Regions from separate parts of the Mesobacillus sp. genome, predicted to be linked through region 2. Evidence: riboswitches for the same ligand, from Rfam matches in the RefSeq annotation. Region 2 holds a riboswitch; each other region holds the start of a gene.
The links. A riboswitch is a leader RNA that binds a small molecule or an ion and turns the genes downstream of it on or off. The one in region 2 is predicted to bind thiamine pyrophosphate.

Region 1 (4,250 bases), on a different contig from region 2:
CCTGCTTTTTTAATGAAGCCCTTTCCCTTATCCCAAGTGCTCCTCCAGAGTGCTTTTGCCTGCGGCAGCCTGTAAGGAGGAAGCTCAATTACAAACAGGGAGGTTTCCCCCTTCAATAGCGTCTTTGAAAAAACCTTTGCCAGCAGTAACGCAACAAGCACTCCTAAAACATACAGACTTAAAACAACAAGTGCCTTATGCTCAAGGAAGAATGCGCCAACGAATAAGGCATAGACGGGAAGACGCGCTGAACATGACATCAGCGGAGTCAGCAGGATTGTCATCAATCTTTCCTTTGGTGTTTCAATGGTGCGGGCAGCCATGATCCCCGGGACATTGCAGCCAAATCCGATCATCATTGGAATGAAGGCCTTGCCATTCAGCCCGACGGATTCCATCAACCGGTCCATTACGAGTGCAACACGGGCCATATAGCCAGAATCCTCAAGCAGCGAAATAAAGAAAAACAAAATGAAAATCTGCGGGACAAAAACAAGGACTCCTCCTACTCCCGCAACGATTCCTTCAAGAATCAGATCCTCAATGAACTTTGAGGTTCCTGCCGCAGAAAGCACAGCCGCAATTCCATTAGTGACGGGACCGGATAAAATCGAGTCAAGTGCATCAGACAGCGGGAACCCAAGCCAGTCAAACGTCAGCATGAACATTAAATACATCAACATCAAGAAAATCGGAATCCCTAAAAATTTGTTTGTGACAATCATGTCGATCCGTTCGGTTAAAGGTATGCTTTTGGCAGCTGACCTTGTGGCAGAGGCAGAGAGAATCCTCTCGATTGCTTCACTGCGCTTCTGATAGATGACCTGGTCCAGGGAATGTTTATCACCAGTATGATTGGAATGAGAAACAGCCACGGACTCCATGAGTGAATCTATTCCCTGAATGGATAGTTCTTGTTCAAGAAAATGCTTTACATAAGGATTTCCTTCGAATAGCTGCAGGCCAAGCCAGCGGGAAGAAATGCCCGTTCTGCCCTGGAGCATAGCTGCAAGCTTAAGGATTCCATCCTCGATGGCTTTTCCGTAAAAGACCAGATTCGTTTTTCCTGTTTTTACGGCTTCCCCTGTAACAAGCTCGGCAAGCTCATCACAGCCCTTTCCGGACCTTGCGACTACTGGGGCGACCGTGACACCCAATTGACTCGAGAGTTCTTCAATATTAATTTCAATTCCTCGGCTTTTGGCGACATCAAGCATATTCAAGCCAATGATGACAGGCGCATCATATTCCATTACCTGCAAGGTTAAATGAAGATTCCTTCTTAATTGCGATGCATCCAGGATGTTAAGCAGCTTTTGGAATGGCTCGCGGAGAAAGAAATTGGTAACGACTCCTTCATCCTTGGATAATGGGTTAAGTGTATACACTCCTGGCAGATCAATGAGCTTGTCCCTTCCGTTCTTCAGGACCCCCACTTTCTTCTCAACCGTTACGCCGCTCCAGTTGCCTACGTATTCATATGAACCTGTCAAATTATTAAACAGGGAGGTTTTGCCTGTATTTGGATTACCTATAAGCGCAATGTTATTCATACTCTTTCCACTTCGATTCTAAGCGCTTCTTTCCTGCGGATACCGATGCATTGGCCGCAAGATTCGACCATTACCGGGCCGCCAAATGGCAGGATGCACTTGACACATACCTCTGCTCCTTCAGCAATACCTAAGTCTAGCAGTCTTCTTTTAACAAACTTGTCAGCACCAGCAATATTCAAGATCCGGCCTTTTTCCCCAGTCTTTAGATTCCCCAGCATAGCCATCACCTTTTTCCGAAAATGTTTTGGTTATTTACTTATTCACATTTACAGTGCCTCGGAAGATAGGGCACTGAGCTATAATTAAAATTAAATTGTTAAAGCAGTTTCTCTTCATTTCTAAACATTTTGCTAATTGAGAATGATTATCTTTATTTAATCATTTTTCTCTCACCTCCACTGTGACATTAATCACAGATTTAAGGTTCGGAACTTCATAACCTGCTTTTAGCCATATAATTGACAAATCTTACTTTTTAAGTATATACCTGCAACGGTATATTAAACCATAAAAAAAGAAGAGCACCTGGCTCCTCTTAAGATTGACTATTTGAGCATCCTATTAGGTGCTGAACTGATAATAAGGATGACAATGATCGCACTGAGAATCATGCTTGGAAGCATATAAGTGCCATTATAAACAGCTGAATACACCCATGCTGGCTGCCCTTTTGGTGCATAGCTGCCAAAGAAAATCCACCCTGAAAGAAAATGGGCGATGAATCGAAGTGCGCTCCCGATAAACGTGCCAGCTACAATCAGGCCTATCCACTTCTTGCCCCGTCCTTCCTGAAGGGAGGCTTTCACCTGGCTGGCGAATACACCTGCCAATCCCAAAACAGCAAAGGCAACGAGATAATCCAAAATGCCTTGTACCGGATGATAAATCTGAGACATCCCAAGAATGAATTGCAAAAGTCCAAATATGAATCCGGTAAGGATACCGCCTTTTAATCCCCAGCGGAATGCCATCAGGAATACAGGCACCATCGCGATGGAAACTGATCCGCCCTGCGGCCAGATCCTTGAAAATAGGAACCCTGAAAAAAGATCCAATAAATACGCCAGGGCCGAAAATACTGCCACTTCCACTAAAAATAAAGTTTGCTTTTGTTTCATGTTTCTTCCCCCTTCTTTTCAGAATGAGGTCCGCTTCAACACGCCTTTTCTGCTTCAGAAACAAAAAAAGCAATCGAGGGATCGATATAGGATTCCCAAGATTGCTTTCCTATCGCATCCACATTCCTACGCTAGCATTAACTAACAGGTTCAAAGGGTAAGAACTCGGCCGCTCACTCTCAGCTGCTTTACGCAGCTCCCCTTGTGGTTCTATTTAATTTGTCAACTATGAATATACTACTTTTTATCTACGAAGACAAGGAAAACAATTTCATCTTTTTATGCAACTCATAATTTATATTAAAATGTCGACAACCAATTTAACAAATACTGATAAAAAAATCGGTCTTTAGTCACCTTTTTGCTAATTCGACGCCTTTCTGCGTATGTTCTAAATATTCGACAAAGGGATTTTCATTTTTCCACCGAATGTTTTTAAAAACGGAATTGTTAAACTGGAGGACTCAATTAAATGCTGCCAATTACACAGAACCGACTGCTAAGCTTCCTGTCTAGTGAAAAAGAACATCTGATTGCCGAGTGGAATGAAATGATCATCGTATCTGAGGACGATCCATATAAATTAAGAATTACAAAAAACGCGGAAGAAATGTATGGAATCATCATGGCCATCTTTTCGAAATCGAATGAAGAGCTTGAGGTTCATTTACAAAAAATCGCTTTTGCCGTCGGAGAAGAAAGGGTCCGTGCTGACATTAACATCGGGGACTTTGTTTATAACGTAAACTCTGGGCGGTCTGTTATTTATAAACATCTCCATAAAATGAAACTGGGATGGGAAGAGCTTCAGGACACGATTAACAGAATCAATTACTGCTTTGATACATTCCTGTACTACGCCGTTTCTTATTACAATGAACAGAAGAATAAGATCATCGAGGAAAAGAATGAGTTCATCGATTCTACCCATAAAGACCGGCTGACTTTGCTCGGGCAGATGACTTCAAGCTTCATCCATGAATTCCGCAACCCGCTGACCTCCATTCAGGGGTTTATCCAGCTGTTAAAATCCGATCATCCTGAGATGAAGTATCTCGATATCATCTCGAGCGAATTGGAACAGCTGAATTTCCGGATTTCGCAATTTTTGCTTCTTTCCAAAAAGGAGCTGATTGGGAAAGAGAAAACTTTTTTCTCAGTAAATAAAATGATTGATGAGGTATTAAATTTCCTTTATCCAAGTATACTTGATACCAATGTGAAGATTAACAAGGAAGTCGCCGAAAAGATGGAATTGTACGGGTATGCTGATGAAATCAGGCAGGTGCTCATCAACATCATCTTCAACGCAATTGATGTCCTGAGCCAATATCGGGACGACCCGAGAATTGAAATCAAGGGATTCTTCGTCAATGATACTCATATCAAATTAGAAATCTCAAATAATGGCCCGGTGATACCAGACAATTTACTGAAGACAATCTTTGAACCATTTGTCACGACCAAAACACTTGGAACAGGGCTGGGTCTTTTCGTCTGCCGGGAAATCATTGAAAAACATAAGGGAATACTCGCCTGTTCATCCGAACCTGACAAAACATCATTTATCATTCTT
Region 2 (4,250 bases):
GCAATTTCCTGGCCATTCCAAGCTTCCCATTGCCACGCATGGCGCCGTCTCCCTTTTCCCGATATTGAAAAAGGGTAATGCCGCCCTCGATTGCCTCCTGCAAAACTTCAACAGGATCCTTCAGGCAGTTTATACTTCCAGCTATAAAATAGATCTTAAGCAGGCGCTTCATATCTCCTGAGCTGATTCTGGTCATATTGTCTGCCTGCTTTCCTGTTTCTTTTTCTGGTTAAAGGCCCAGTGATTAGTGGGACCATGCCCGCTTCCAATCGCCAACGGGTATTCAATGGCTGCCTGAATGAACTCCTTGGCAACGGATACTGCGTCGTATACCGAGGCTCCCTTTGCAAGCTCAGCGGTAATCGCTGCGGAAAAGGTACAGCCTGTTCCGTGAGTGTTTTTCGTCTTGACCCTTGGGCTGGAGAAAGAAGTAAACTCTGTCCCGTCAAAAAGAACATCAACAGACTCATTTCTGTCTTCATCATGACCGCCCTTGATCAGGACATAGCTGGCTCCCATTGCTTGAAGGATTTTTGCTGCTTCCTTTTTTTCTTCCAGGCTATTAATCTTGATGCCCGTAAGGACTTCAGCCTCTGGAATATTCGGGGTAATGACCAGTGAAACGGGGATCAGATGCTTTTTCAGCGCCGATACTGCCTCCTGCTGCAGCAAGGATGCTCCACCCTTGGCAATCATGACCGGATCGACAACAACTTTTTCCCAGCCAAAATGGTTTATTTTTTCAGTAACAGCTTCAATGATTTCTGCATTGAAAAGCATCCCTGTTTTCAATGCATCTGAGCCGATATCCTCGCCTACGGATTGAATCTGTTTTGCCACTGCCCCGGCGTCCATCGGAAAAACCCCCTGGACGCCAAGCGTGTTTTGAGCCGTGACAGCCGTCAATGCAGACATGCCATAGACACTGAGTTCCTGAAATGTCTTAAGATCAGCCTGGATTCCTGCTCCTCCGCCGCTGTCCGATCCGGCAATTGTCAGTGCTTTAAACATATTCATTCATCTCCCTTTTCGTAAAAGAACTAAGTCTCATGATATCGTCCTCATTCACTTTGCTTAACTGGTTCAGGAATTCTATCTGGAAGCTTCCCGGCCCTTGGTGCGCACTTTGATTTGCTGCTTTTTCAGCTGAGATTCCATAGGTAATGATCGCAGAAGCTGCTGACTGAAGCTGATTTTTTTCCACAGCCGAAAAGGCTCCAACGACCGAGGAAAGAAGACAGCCGGTTCCTGTTACATTTGTCAGGATTGAGTGGCCATTGTGGCCAATGATTGTTGTTACGCCATCGGTTATGATGTCATCCTTACCTGTTAAAGCAACGGTTGTTTTTAATTTTTTGGCAGCTGAAACAGCGAGCTCGGCTACATCACCAGCTGACTCACCGGCATCTACTCCGCGAATCTCCCAATTCTCACCGGCAACATTGGCGATTTCCGCCGCATTCCCTCTGATTATCGAAATCTCTAACTCTGCCATCAGTTTCCTTGCCGTTTCTGTCCTGAAAGCTGTCGCCCCTGCCCCGACTGGATCAAGAATGACCGGCACTCCATGCTTATTGGCTGATTTGCCGGCTATTAGCATCGATTCAACTACCTGCGTATTCAATGTTCCGATATTCAATACAAGGCATCCTGCGATTGCGGCCATTTCGGCAGCTTCTTCAGGTGCATACGCCATAACCGGCGAGGCACCGAGCGCAAGCAATCCATTGGCGGTAAAATTGGTGACCACGACATTCGTGATGTTATGTATCAATGGATTCTCAGTACGGACCTTTTTTAGCAAGCTGGCAATCTCTTGTTTTTGCATAGCAATTCCTCCTTCATCTTTCGTGAGTTCGTTCCAGGTGCTGGCTTTCGCCTTCTAATCCATGACCAGGCCGCCGTCCACCACAAGGTTTTGCCCTGTAACTGCCCTCGCCCATGGAGATGCAAAGAAAACAATCCCATCTGCGACTTCTGCCGGATCGGTCACTTTTCTGAGAGGGGTCGAGGATTCAATCAGCTGGAATACCTCAGCAGATGTCGCCGCGCTGGCGTCTGTTGTTTTTAGCAAACCGCCTGAAACCATATTGACGGTTATGCCGTGTTTCCCTAGATCATTTGCCATATTCCTAGTGAACCCTAACAAGGCTGCCTTGCTTGTCGTATAGTCGTGATAGGCAACGACTGGATTCTGGAACAGGTTTGTGCCTATATTGATAACCCTGCCAAACCGGGATTCTTTCATATCAGGTAGTCCAGCCTGGATTGTATTCAATGCTCCTCGGATGGCGCCCTCAAGCTGAGCCTTGTAATCCTCCCAGCCTACGGAAAACGCATCCTTGTTCGTTACAGGGTCGAACTTGAAGCTGACTAAAGCGTTATTTACCACCGTGGTAATCGGAGTCCCGAAATGTTCCTTAGCCTGTTTGAACATGCTTTGCACTTGTTCCGGATTTCTCACATCAGCCTGGATGGCGAGTGCGTTTTTGCCAATTTGCTCTTCAAGCTGCTTTGCCTTCATTTCATTTTGGAAATAATTTATGACAACCCTTGCGCCTTCCCTCGCAAAAGCCTTCACTGTTTCTGCTCCTAATCCCCGGCTGCCGCCAGTCACCAGTACAACTTGATCTTTTAGTTCCATTTTTGAAAACCTCCTTGGAATATTGCTCTGATATAACCAAAATAGATTTGATTTTTAAGATACTGTTGATTGTAGTGGAAGGCGCGTAGACTCCTGCGGGCGCAGCTGGACAGGTGAGACCCCGCAGGAGCAAAGCGACGAGGAGGCTCAGCGCCAGCCCCGCGGAAAGCGAAGCGCCTGGAACGGAAATCAACAGCCTTATTTCAGAGCAAAAAAATAAAAAAGCCAGATCCGTGAAAGGACCTGGCTTTAAAAGCAATGTAAGGGAAAAAAATCATCTCTTACTACTTTCCTACGCTGGTATTACCCAGATCAGGTCCAAAGGGTCAAAAAACTGCCGTTTTTCTCTCAGCCCGACACAGGGCACCCCTAGTAGTACAACGATATTTAATTAGTTTCATAGTAGCCTTAACATTTTTATATGTAAAGCATTTTCCGATTATTATTAAAAAATTCCCATTATTCACCTCCCCAGAAATTGTCTTCATAAAGATGTGTGATAATATGAAAATATACTCATGAATGGGAGATGAAGGGAATTGAAGAATGAAATTATTGAACGATTTACAACCTATGTAAAAGTGGATACCCAGTCGAATGAAAATAGTGAAACCTGCCCTTCAACCGAGGGACAGCTTACACTTGCGAATATGCTTGTCGAAGAATTGAATAGCATCGGGATGCAGGAAGTCACGATCGATGGAAACGGCTATGTAATGGCGACGCTTCCAGCCAATACCAATAAGGATGTACCGACAATCGGCTTCCTTGCCCACGTGGATACGGCTACTGATTTTACAGGAAAAAATGTTAAACCTCAGGTAGTTGAAAACTATGATGGTCAGCAAATTATGCTGAACAAGGAACAGAACATCATCCTCTCTCCTGCGGATTTCCCTGAGCTGCCGCAATACGAGGGACACACCTTGATCACGACAGACGGCACAACCCTTCTTGGAGCTGATAACAAGGCTGGAATCGCTGAAATCATGACGGCGATGGATTATCTGGTCAAGCATCCGGAAATCAAGCACGGGAAAATCAGGGTTGCCTTCACACCTGATGAAGAAATAGGCCGCGGGCCGCATAGGTTCGATGTCGAAGCATTCAATGCGAAATTCGCCTATACGATTGACGGCGGCCCACTAGGCGAGCTGGAATATGAAAGCTTCAATGCCGCTGGTGCCAAGGTGACCTTCAAGGGAAAAAATGTCCACCCTGGAACGGCAAAGGGGAAAATGGTCAACTCCGCGAAGATCGCGATGGAATTCAACAGCAGGCTGCCTGAAGAAGAGGCTCCGGAACATACAGCGGGATATGAAGGCTTCTTCCACCTCAGCTCCATCAATGGCGATGTGGAGGAAACAACGCTGAGTTATATCATTCGTGATTTTGACCGGGACAGCTTCCAGGCACGGAAGGATCTCATGCAGCAAATCACCAACGAACTAAGGCTGAAATATGGTGAATATCGAGTTGAGCTTGAAATCAAAGACCAATATTACAACATGAAGGATAAGATCGAGCCCGTGAAGGAAATCGTCGACATCGCATACGAAGCAATGGAAAACCTCGGCATCAAGCCGATCGTCAAGCCAATCCGCGG
Region 3 (4,250 bases), on a different contig from region 2:
CATGCAAGTCTTTTGCCACTTTTATTGTGAATCATGATATCGTTTGCAACAGGTGCGGATACCATGAAAGGATTGAACCTGCTATTTTAAGGAATGTAGAGGAGTTCAAACGACTTTTTCCTGAAAGGATAATCACTACTCAGAGTATTTATGAATGGTGCAAAGTAGAATTGAATAAAAAGACTATTAACAGGATTTTAAAGAAAAACTATATCACAGTTGGCACTACACGGGATACACACTATAAGTAGAGTAGATCTATTTTAGTTCTGATTGTTATTTCTCGTTCTCCTTTCCCAATGAGGTCGCCTTTCGGACAGTTTTGGGGCTGGTCCTTCTATTCCTGTCCGAATGAGGTCGCCTTTCGGACAGTTTTTTGGGCTGCTCCTTCTATTTCTGTCCGAATAAGGTCGCCTTTCGGACAGTTTTGGGGCTGGTCCTTCCATTTCTGTCCGAATGAGGTCGCCTTTCGGACAGTTTTGGGGCTGCTCCTTCTATTCCTGTCCGAATGACGTCGCCTTTCGGACAGTTTTGGGGCTGGTCCTTCCATTTCTGTCCGAATGAGGTCGCCTTTCGGACAGTTTTGGTCCTGCTCCTTCCATTTCTGTCCGAATGAGGTCGCCTTTCGGACAGTTTTGGGGCTGCTCCTTCCCTTTCTGTCCGAATAAGGTCGCCTTTCGGACAGTTTTGGTCCTGCTCCTTCCATTTCTGTCCGAATAAGGTCGCCTTTCGGACAGTTTTGGTCCTGCTCCTTCCATTTCTGTCCGAATGAGGTCGCCTTTCGGACAGTTTTTGGGCTGGTCCTTCTATTTCTGTCCGAATAAGGTCGCCTTTCGGACAGTTTTGGTCCTGCTCCCTCTATTCCTGTCCGAATGAGACCGCCTTTCGGATATCAATCATTCAGTGAAGCTTAATGTTTACGTTTGTCCTTGTCACTTTTTCACTAATTCCATTTGTACAGGCCACTCTTCCAGCTTATAGGCCATATCCCAAAACATATATTCAAGCTGACAGCTCAGCAAAAAGTGTTCTCTCATTCTTTCCTTTTCTCTTTCAGAGGCTTCCTCAGCAAGTTCATCGAGCCTTGCACAGAATTTTTCAGTGATGCTATCTGTCCGGCTGCCGTAAAAGCTGATCCATTCATAAAAAGGATGGGTGCTGTCTGGCTTTATTTCATTCAATAGGTTTTTCCCTATCTCCCAATAGGTCCAGGGGCAAGGCAATAATACAGCCAAAATTTCACCCAGTGTTCCTTCATGGGCAACGCTGAGCATATGGCGGATGTACTGATGGGCAGCCGGGGCTAATGCAAAACCTTGCAGCTCATCGTATGAAACCCCAGCAATTTCACAAAAGTTATTATGAGGATGTACTTCGCTGTGTAAAATGAATGAAATTTGCTTATTGAACATTTCCATATCTTCGCGAGTCTCGCATTTGGAGATGGCAATTCCATAGATTCGAATAAAGGAGCTTAAATATTCAAAATCCTGCTTGATATAGTGGACTAATTGCTCCGGCAACAGCTCATCATTGGCTATTCCTTTTACAAATGGATGCTCAAATATCGCCTTAAAAATAGGCTCTGCTTCTCTTCTCAAATCTGCTGAAAAACTCATGGACATTTCCCCTTTTATCAGTTATTTTGGGAAGACGTTAAATGGAGCGATTCAACGAAAAAACCGCTCCAAAAATGGAGCGGCAGAATAATTATTTTTACCCGGCACAGACTCCACTTTCCTACGCTAGTATGAACTAGATCAGGTTCAAAGGGTCCAGGATTCTTCCCGTCTCAGCCATGTAATGGCTCCCCTAGTGGTCTTCCTATTCGATTCAACTTTACTCTACAATTCGTTTTCATAAAAGTCAAACAAATAAATGCTCCAAAAAATGGCCACCCATCAAAGATTGGCGGCCATCCTTTATATTAATTATGAACCACGACTTTTTCATTCAACCCAAGCGTCTTTGCAGTCGATTCATGAATTTCATGGAAAAGCTCAGGGTTGTCCACTAATGAAACGCCATAAGAAGGAACCATTTCTTCTATTTTCGCTTTCCACTTGAACATTTCTTCTGGGAAGCACTTCTCCAGCACTTCAAGCATGACATGGACGGCTGTTGATGCACCTGGTGACGCACCAAGTAATGCTGCTACCGAGCCGTCTGCGGCACTGACGACTTCAGTACCGAATTGAAGCGTTCCTTTGCCTGCTTCTGTGTCTTTGATTACCTGAACACGCTGGCCTGCTACGACGATTTCCCAATCCTCGCTTTTTGCACTCGGGATGAACTCACGCAATTCTTCCATGCGTTTTTCATGCGAAAGCATAAGCTGCTCGATCAAGTATTTCGTCAATGCCATTTCTTTTACACCTGCAGCAAGCATTGTAATGACATTGTTTGGTTTCACAGAACTGATTAAATCCAAGTTCGAACCAGTTTTTAAGAACTTAGGTGTGAAGCCGGCGAACGGCCCAAACAACAGTGCTTTTTTATTATCAATGAATCGTGTATCAAGATGCGGAACAGACATCGGAGGAGCCCCTACCTTTGCCTTTCCGTAGACCTTAGCATGGTGCTGTTCCACCACCTCAGGGTTTTTGCAGACCATGAATAGTCCGCTTACCGGGAATCCGCCGATATGCTTGGACTCAGGAATACCGGTTTTTTGCAGCAGATGCAGGCTTCCGCCGCCGCCGCCGATAAAGACAAATTTTGCACTGTGATACTCAGTATTGCCGGTATTTTGATTATGGACCTTTAATTCCCACAGGCCATCGCTTGTACGTTTAATATCCTTAACACTATGGTTATAGTTTATCTCAACATCTTTACGCTTCAAATGGTCAAATAACATGCGTGTTAACGCACCAAAGTTTACGTCCGTTCCAGAATCGATTTTGGTAGCCGCAATCGGGTCATTCGAGGTACGGCCTTCCATGATCAGCGGAATCCATTCCTTCAATTTCTCAGGATCCTCGGTGTATTCCATCCCCTTAAACAGAGGTACAGTTGAAAGCGCTTTAAAACGATTTTTCAAAAACGTAACATTCTTTTCCCCTTCAACCAGGCTCATATGTGGAAGTGGCCTGATGAATTCATGAGGATTTTCAATCAGATTTTTATTTACAAGAAAAGACCAAAACTGTCTTGAAAGCTGAAACTGTTCATTTACTTTTATGGCTTTGCTGATATCGATAGAGCCGTCAGCTTTTTCAGGTGTATAGTTAAGCTCGCACAATGCCGCATGTCCCGTTCCGGCATTATTCCATTCGTTGGAGCTCTCTTCGCCTGCGCTTGCAAGCTTCTCGAATACTCTGATTTCCCAATCAGGTGCTAATTCTTTAAGTAAAGATCCCAAAGTCGCGCTCATGACTCCAGCACCAATTAAGATAACGTCTGTTTTTTTCTGTATGCTGTTCATTATAAACCTTCCTTATCCCCTATATTTGAAAAAAGGAGTAGGCACTCCCGCTCAGATGTTTGAAAGCAAGGGGCGCTTACTTAGGCACAAAAACATTTCCGTCACAAATAAAAAACCATTCAATATCTATTATAATGATTGATATATTAAAATATCTACTATTATCTGATAATTATAGACTATTTTTGTAAATAAAAAAAGTAAGAAGCGTTACCAGGACAGAAGCAGGGGGACGTACCCGTTGCTTCCATTAGTCCAATTAAGTTGACTGAGGCATAAGAAATGTATCAGCACTTCATTCCCTTCACCAATTTTAACCAGTGTCTCAGGGTTTTAAACAATATTATTTTAAAAAAGTGAGTTGTCTGGTTGCTAATTAGAATTCAACAATCTCCTGCTTTAAAAATTCTTTAATTTCACTGGAAGCAGAAGATACGTCCCCTTGCTTCCGCATCGTTTATCTCTACCTTAGAAGAAAGAGGTTTTATTGTACAGGTCGGCGAATTAAAGTATTTAGATATACTTAATCTTGGGCACAGGGTACGTCCCCTTGCATTGATAAGTTGAGATTGGAAGCACAGGGTACGTCCCCTTGCTTCAGTGGGTGATGAGATGAAGATTTCGATTGAGGAGATTAATAAGGATTTGGCTGAGGAGATTCTGATCCGGTGTCATGAGGTGGATGATGAGGTTAATGAGATCATTAATAAGCTGAGGACTGATCAACATTTGATTATTGGGTATCAGGATGAGGAAGTGCACCGGATTAGGCTTGCTGACGTCTATTATTTCGAGGCGGTGGATGGGAAGGTTTTCGGGTACT
Region 4 (4,250 bases), on a different contig from region 2:
GGTGTCTGGATGTTCTCTAGTACGAAAGCGAGCTCATCTTCCACTGTCAGCATACAAAATTGTGCATCTGGATCCTGGAGGACAAGACCAACTTTTTGATTTATTTCGCCCGGGCCAAAGGATGATGTGTTTCTGCCGTGAAACTGGATTGTACCCTCCATAATTCCATCAACGGAAGATGGGTATATATTATTCAGGCAATAAGCTAATGTGCTTTTACCTGAACCGCTTGGCCCAAGCACCAGTACAGTTTCATCTTTTTGCATGCTGAATGAAATGCCATTTAACACTTTGCCTCCGGTATCGAAAGCAAAGGAGAGACCAGATACAGTTAGGAGGTTTTCTTTAGGCTGAGAATTCATGATTCTGCTTTGCCTTTCTGGTTTCTTTGCCAATTGGGAAGCTGTTCAGTGCGCCAGTCTTTGCCAGGCTGTCACTAATAAATTTCCCCAGAAGACCGGCCAGGAGTGCCCCGCTTGCAAGTCTAACCAAAAACATGGCTGTTACATATCCAGGAGATAAAGCGGTGTAACCGGACAGAAAATAACCCCACAAAAAACTTGTTACAGACGATCCCATTCCTGCTGCCATAAGAACCCAAACAGAATAGTTTTTCCATCTCCCAGCCGCAAAGACAGCCTCTGCACCGAATCCCTGTATGATTCCTGCAAGGATTAAACGTGGGCCTGCTGCGTTGCCAAGCATTACTTCAATCATCGCGGCAATTGTCTCAGAAAGAAGAGCTGCGCCAGGTTTTCTTATGACATAAGAAGCAATGATGGAAACGATGAACCAAATCCCGAAAATAAAATCATATCCGATCAATCCGAACATACCTACCAGCACATTACCAAGCTGAAGGAATAGGAGATATATAATCCCAAAGACAACTGCAAGGACAGATAATACTACCACCTCACGAAGTTTCCAGTTTGTAAGCATTATCTCTTCTCCTTTCTTGATGGGCTGTTGGCTGACATTGTGACAGTCATGACGATATGTGAAGAATCACTCTTTCTTGCGCCATCGAAAGCCATCTCGAGTGCTTCAAATACTTTATTTGCCTCTCCGTCCATCCTTGACGCATAGTGGACCCCGCCTGAAAAAACACCTTGTTGCTGTGCGGCTCTGACCTGTCCCATTATGACATCCATATATGTAGGTATCCCAAGCGGATATAAGGCGAATTGGACTGCTACCTCTTGTTTTATTTCACGCGAGCTCAATTCGTTCATACGTAAATGATCATTTGTCATAAAGGCATCTCCTGTGGTATCACCAGGACAGCCGTTAGAGAAGGTTGCATTCAAGACCACATGATGCCCTGTTTTAGCAGCGTTTAGATAGATAGCTTTTACTACATCGAATACGTGTTCAGAATTGCCCCTGACACATGTGCTTATATCGTCAGTCTCTATCCAGACCTTTGAAGTATCCACCTCATTTAAAGTTGACATAATGATTCCTGCAAAATTGTCTGACATAGGATAGATAGAAAATCTTGCTCCGGAAATTTCGCTTGTTCCACATAATCTTTTACTCACTGCTTTTCATCTCCTCTTCATTTTTAAGCTGGCTTTGTAAAGCAACAGAGATTCCTGTCGGCACAACAGTTGAATAACGCGATTGCCTTATAAATAGCCATATGTAAAAACAAAAAACTGCACCCCATGGGAAGGGTGCAGTAGAATACAGCCGTTTCTGAATAGCGTAACGGAAAGGTTCTTCTGCACTTCCCCACGCTGGTATTATCCAGATCGAGTAATAAGGGTCAGGACGTAGTCCTTCTCAGCGAATAGCTCCCCTAGTGCCAAAAATATGCAGTTATTGTTTCAAAATCATCTTAAAGCAGTTGGTTGAAGTTGTAAATATAAAAATATTAATTTATTTTTCATTCGAATTTTTTTGGTGCTTCCTCAGTCGATATTCGTGGGCAGATCCAAGCTCTTGGTTAAGCAGCCATTCCATTTCCTCAAGAGCTTCCCTGGTGACAACAGGATCATGCCAGGACCAGTGTACCGTGTATACGAAATAATAGTTTTTGATTTTCCTAAATACGACGATTGAGTTTGGATAATCATTAAACTGGGCTTTGATATTGTATCTCTTTGCGTATGACCATTTAGTTAATTCCATGTCAAAACCCCATGTCTATGTTTTCATTACAATTACCCTGACTGACAAAAGGCAAAACAGACATAAAGCCAAAGGAAGTGTCAATACCTGTCTGTATGTGGTAAAATAAGTGGCATTGAGAAATTGTTAGCGACAAATATCTGCATGATACCACCTGCTAGCAGGTTGATAGTTAAATAATATCGAGTAAACGCGAAACCTGGAGGGAAATAAGCAATGAATGAACCCCAAAGAATACAACTCAATGTAAGAGTAGCTAAGGAAACCTCAGATATGTTGGATGAGATTGTGGAATATTATCAGGAGAATACCAAAATCGGCAGGATTTACAAAGGTGATGTCTTGACAGATATTATCCAGAAGTCGTATGAAATTATGCAGAAACAAAAAAGGCTGAACAGATAAAACAGTATTGATGCAATAAAGCAATTTTACGGCGAATGTTAAGACAAATTGTCATAGCTAAATGTGGCAAAATTATGAACAAAACAGTTGCACTTGGCAATAATAAGTCGTATTATTTTAATAATCTGATAATTAGACTTAAGGTGGTTATACTTATGATGAGAATGGCTATTGCTGGTGTTGCTGGTTTTGTTCTCGTGTTTATAGAGTCTTATATTGTAATGGTTATAAAACAATATGAAGCAGTAGACTTTGGGGGAATTGCTCCATTTGTCAGTGTATGGACGATGAATTTTTTCCTTGTGTTCTCAATTCTTACTCACATCAAATTCTGGTATGAGGAAAGAGAGGCACAGCGAGAGGAAGAAGCTGCAGAGAGAGACCGGTTTATTAATTAGAGATGTTAAAGGCAGCCATGATGGCCGCCTTTTTTTCGTTCACAATGAAATCATTCTTTCGCGACAATTTTAGTTTTTATTACCTTTGATCATCATAGTCTTTCTCAGCTTCTTCAGCAGCAATTCTCAACTCCTGAAAAAATAATTGGTCATTGCATACCATGCTATGTTTTTGCTCCTCATCATTCAGATTATGATTTTGTGTTGTCTGATCTTTTTTCATTTGTATACCTCCTTTTGTTTTATTCCTATTTCCCTTTCAAGAAGGCTGTTATGCATCTTGGTGAAAAGAAGCAGGGAAAGCAATGCTCCGCTGAATGTAAGGAACATATCCCATTGAGTATCCCAAAAATCCCCCTGTGCTCCGAGAAAATCGTGAGCCGCTTTACCTCCTCCTGTAAGAGTTGCAAATAGCCATTCAATAATTTCATACAGAGCTGCAATCGACAGGGTTACTGATAAAGCCAACCAATTTACCAGTGCTCCTATAGAGAGAGGAGTTTTTCTCATCAGGATCTCGCGGAAAATGATGACGATTAGCCCTTTCATCAAGTGTCCAAACCGGTCATAATGGTTTCTTTTTAAATTAAAATGATCTTTCAGCCAATCGAATAGCGGAACATTTGCATAGATATAGTGCCCGCCAATGAACATCAGAATTGTCACAAAAGCAATGATGGTATAAGACAGAGTGGTTAATGGGAATCTTTTGTATAGAAAAGCCGTTACTGCGATCGCCACAATAGCTGGTAAAACCTCTGCCACCCACGTTGGTAAATAGGCAGGCTTTATCGCTGACCAGGCAAAAAAGGCTAAGACAATAATAAATAAAAGAATATGTAGATTTCTTTTCTGCAAATAACCAACTCCTATGAACAAAATGATTATGTAAAGTATTTGATTTATTTCCATTTTTAATCCTTAATTCTACTTTTCTTAACTAAACTCATACATAATGGAGGTTTCCCATGTCTGGAATCAAGTGCATATACAGCTTTGATGAGGAAGAGCAATATTTAAAGATCGATTTTTTACCGGCGGACAGTGATGGATCTCAGTCCTGGAAGGCTTATGTATTTGATGAAAATTGGACTGAATTAATTGGCACGGCAGCATCTGTATCAAAACGATTTGCAGATGTTTTGGAATATGCGTATGAAAGGCTGAGTCTTAGGGGGAGGATTGCCGTTATCTCAGGTCTTGATGCTGCAGGCAGAAATGTATCAGCGGTAGATACTTCGCTTTTCCACCTGCAGGCATTGCTGTATTCTTCGGCGATCCTTGTCATTGAGGATTGGAAAGAATTCGAAG

Region 1: linked by a shared signal. The riboswitch ahead of thiT (energy-coupled thiamine transporter ThiT) and the one ahead of AC3EBE_RS20495 (3-oxoacyl-ACP reductase) in region 2 are both predicted to bind thiamine pyrophosphate.
Region 3: linked by a shared signal. The riboswitch ahead of tenA (thiaminase II) and the one ahead of AC3EBE_RS20495 (3-oxoacyl-ACP reductase) in region 2 are both predicted to bind thiamine pyrophosphate.
Region 4: linked by a shared signal. The riboswitch ahead of AC3EBE_RS16650 (YkoF family thiamine/hydroxymethylpyrimidine-binding protein) and the one ahead of AC3EBE_RS20495 (3-oxoacyl-ACP reductase) in region 2 are both predicted to bind thiamine pyrophosphate.

The regions. Positions count from the first base shown of each region.
Region 1 covers NZ_JBYNSB010000003.1:1,370-5,619, forward strand. The annotation lists gene feoB (ferrous iron transport protein B) at 1-1,553, opposite strand, end outside; gene AC3EBE_RS01415 (FeoA family protein) at 1,550-1,774, opposite strand; gene thiT (energy-coupled thiamine transporter ThiT) at 2,102-2,674, opposite strand; TPP riboswitch at 2,781-2,887, opposite strand; gene AC3EBE_RS01425 (histidine kinase N-terminal domain-containing protein) at 3,147-4,250, shown strand, end outside.
Region 2 covers NZ_JBYNSB010000055.1:117,548-121,797, forward strand. The annotation lists gene thiE (thiamine phosphate synthase) at 1-196, opposite strand, end outside; gene thiD (bifunctional hydroxymethylpyrimidine kinase/phosphomethylpyrimidine kinase) at 193-1,017, opposite strand; gene thiM (hydroxyethylthiazole kinase) at 1,004-1,828, opposite strand; gene AC3EBE_RS20495 (3-oxoacyl-ACP reductase) at 1,883-2,644, opposite strand; TPP riboswitch at 2,917-3,025, opposite strand; gene pepT (peptidase T) at 3,184-4,250, shown strand, end outside.
Region 3 covers NZ_JBYNSB010000017.1:22,601-26,850, forward strand. The annotation lists gene AC3EBE_RS05790 (nuclease-related domain-containing protein) at 1-251, shown strand, start outside; gene tenA (thiaminase II) at 933-1,619, opposite strand; TPP riboswitch at 1,721-1,824, opposite strand; gene AC3EBE_RS05800 (malate:quinone oxidoreductase) at 1,928-3,427, opposite strand; gene AC3EBE_RS05805 (LytTR family DNA-binding domain-containing protein) at 4,040-4,250, shown strand, end outside.
Region 4 covers NZ_JBYNSB010000042.1:25,892-30,141, forward strand. The annotation lists gene AC3EBE_RS16640 (ABC transporter ATP-binding protein) at 1-362, opposite strand, end outside; gene AC3EBE_RS16645 (ECF transporter S component) at 346-942, opposite strand; gene AC3EBE_RS16650 (YkoF family thiamine/hydroxymethylpyrimidine-binding protein) at 942-1,544, opposite strand; TPP riboswitch at 1,718-1,816, opposite strand; gene AC3EBE_RS16655 (hypothetical protein) at 1,885-2,136, opposite strand; gene AC3EBE_RS16660 (hypothetical protein) at 2,353-2,541, shown strand; gene AC3EBE_RS16665 (hypothetical protein) at 2,697-2,939, shown strand; gene AC3EBE_RS16670 (hypothetical protein) at 3,019-3,162, opposite strand; gene AC3EBE_RS16675 (DUF2238 domain-containing protein) at 3,159-3,797, opposite strand; gene AC3EBE_RS16680 (hypothetical protein) at 3,908-4,250, shown strand, end outside.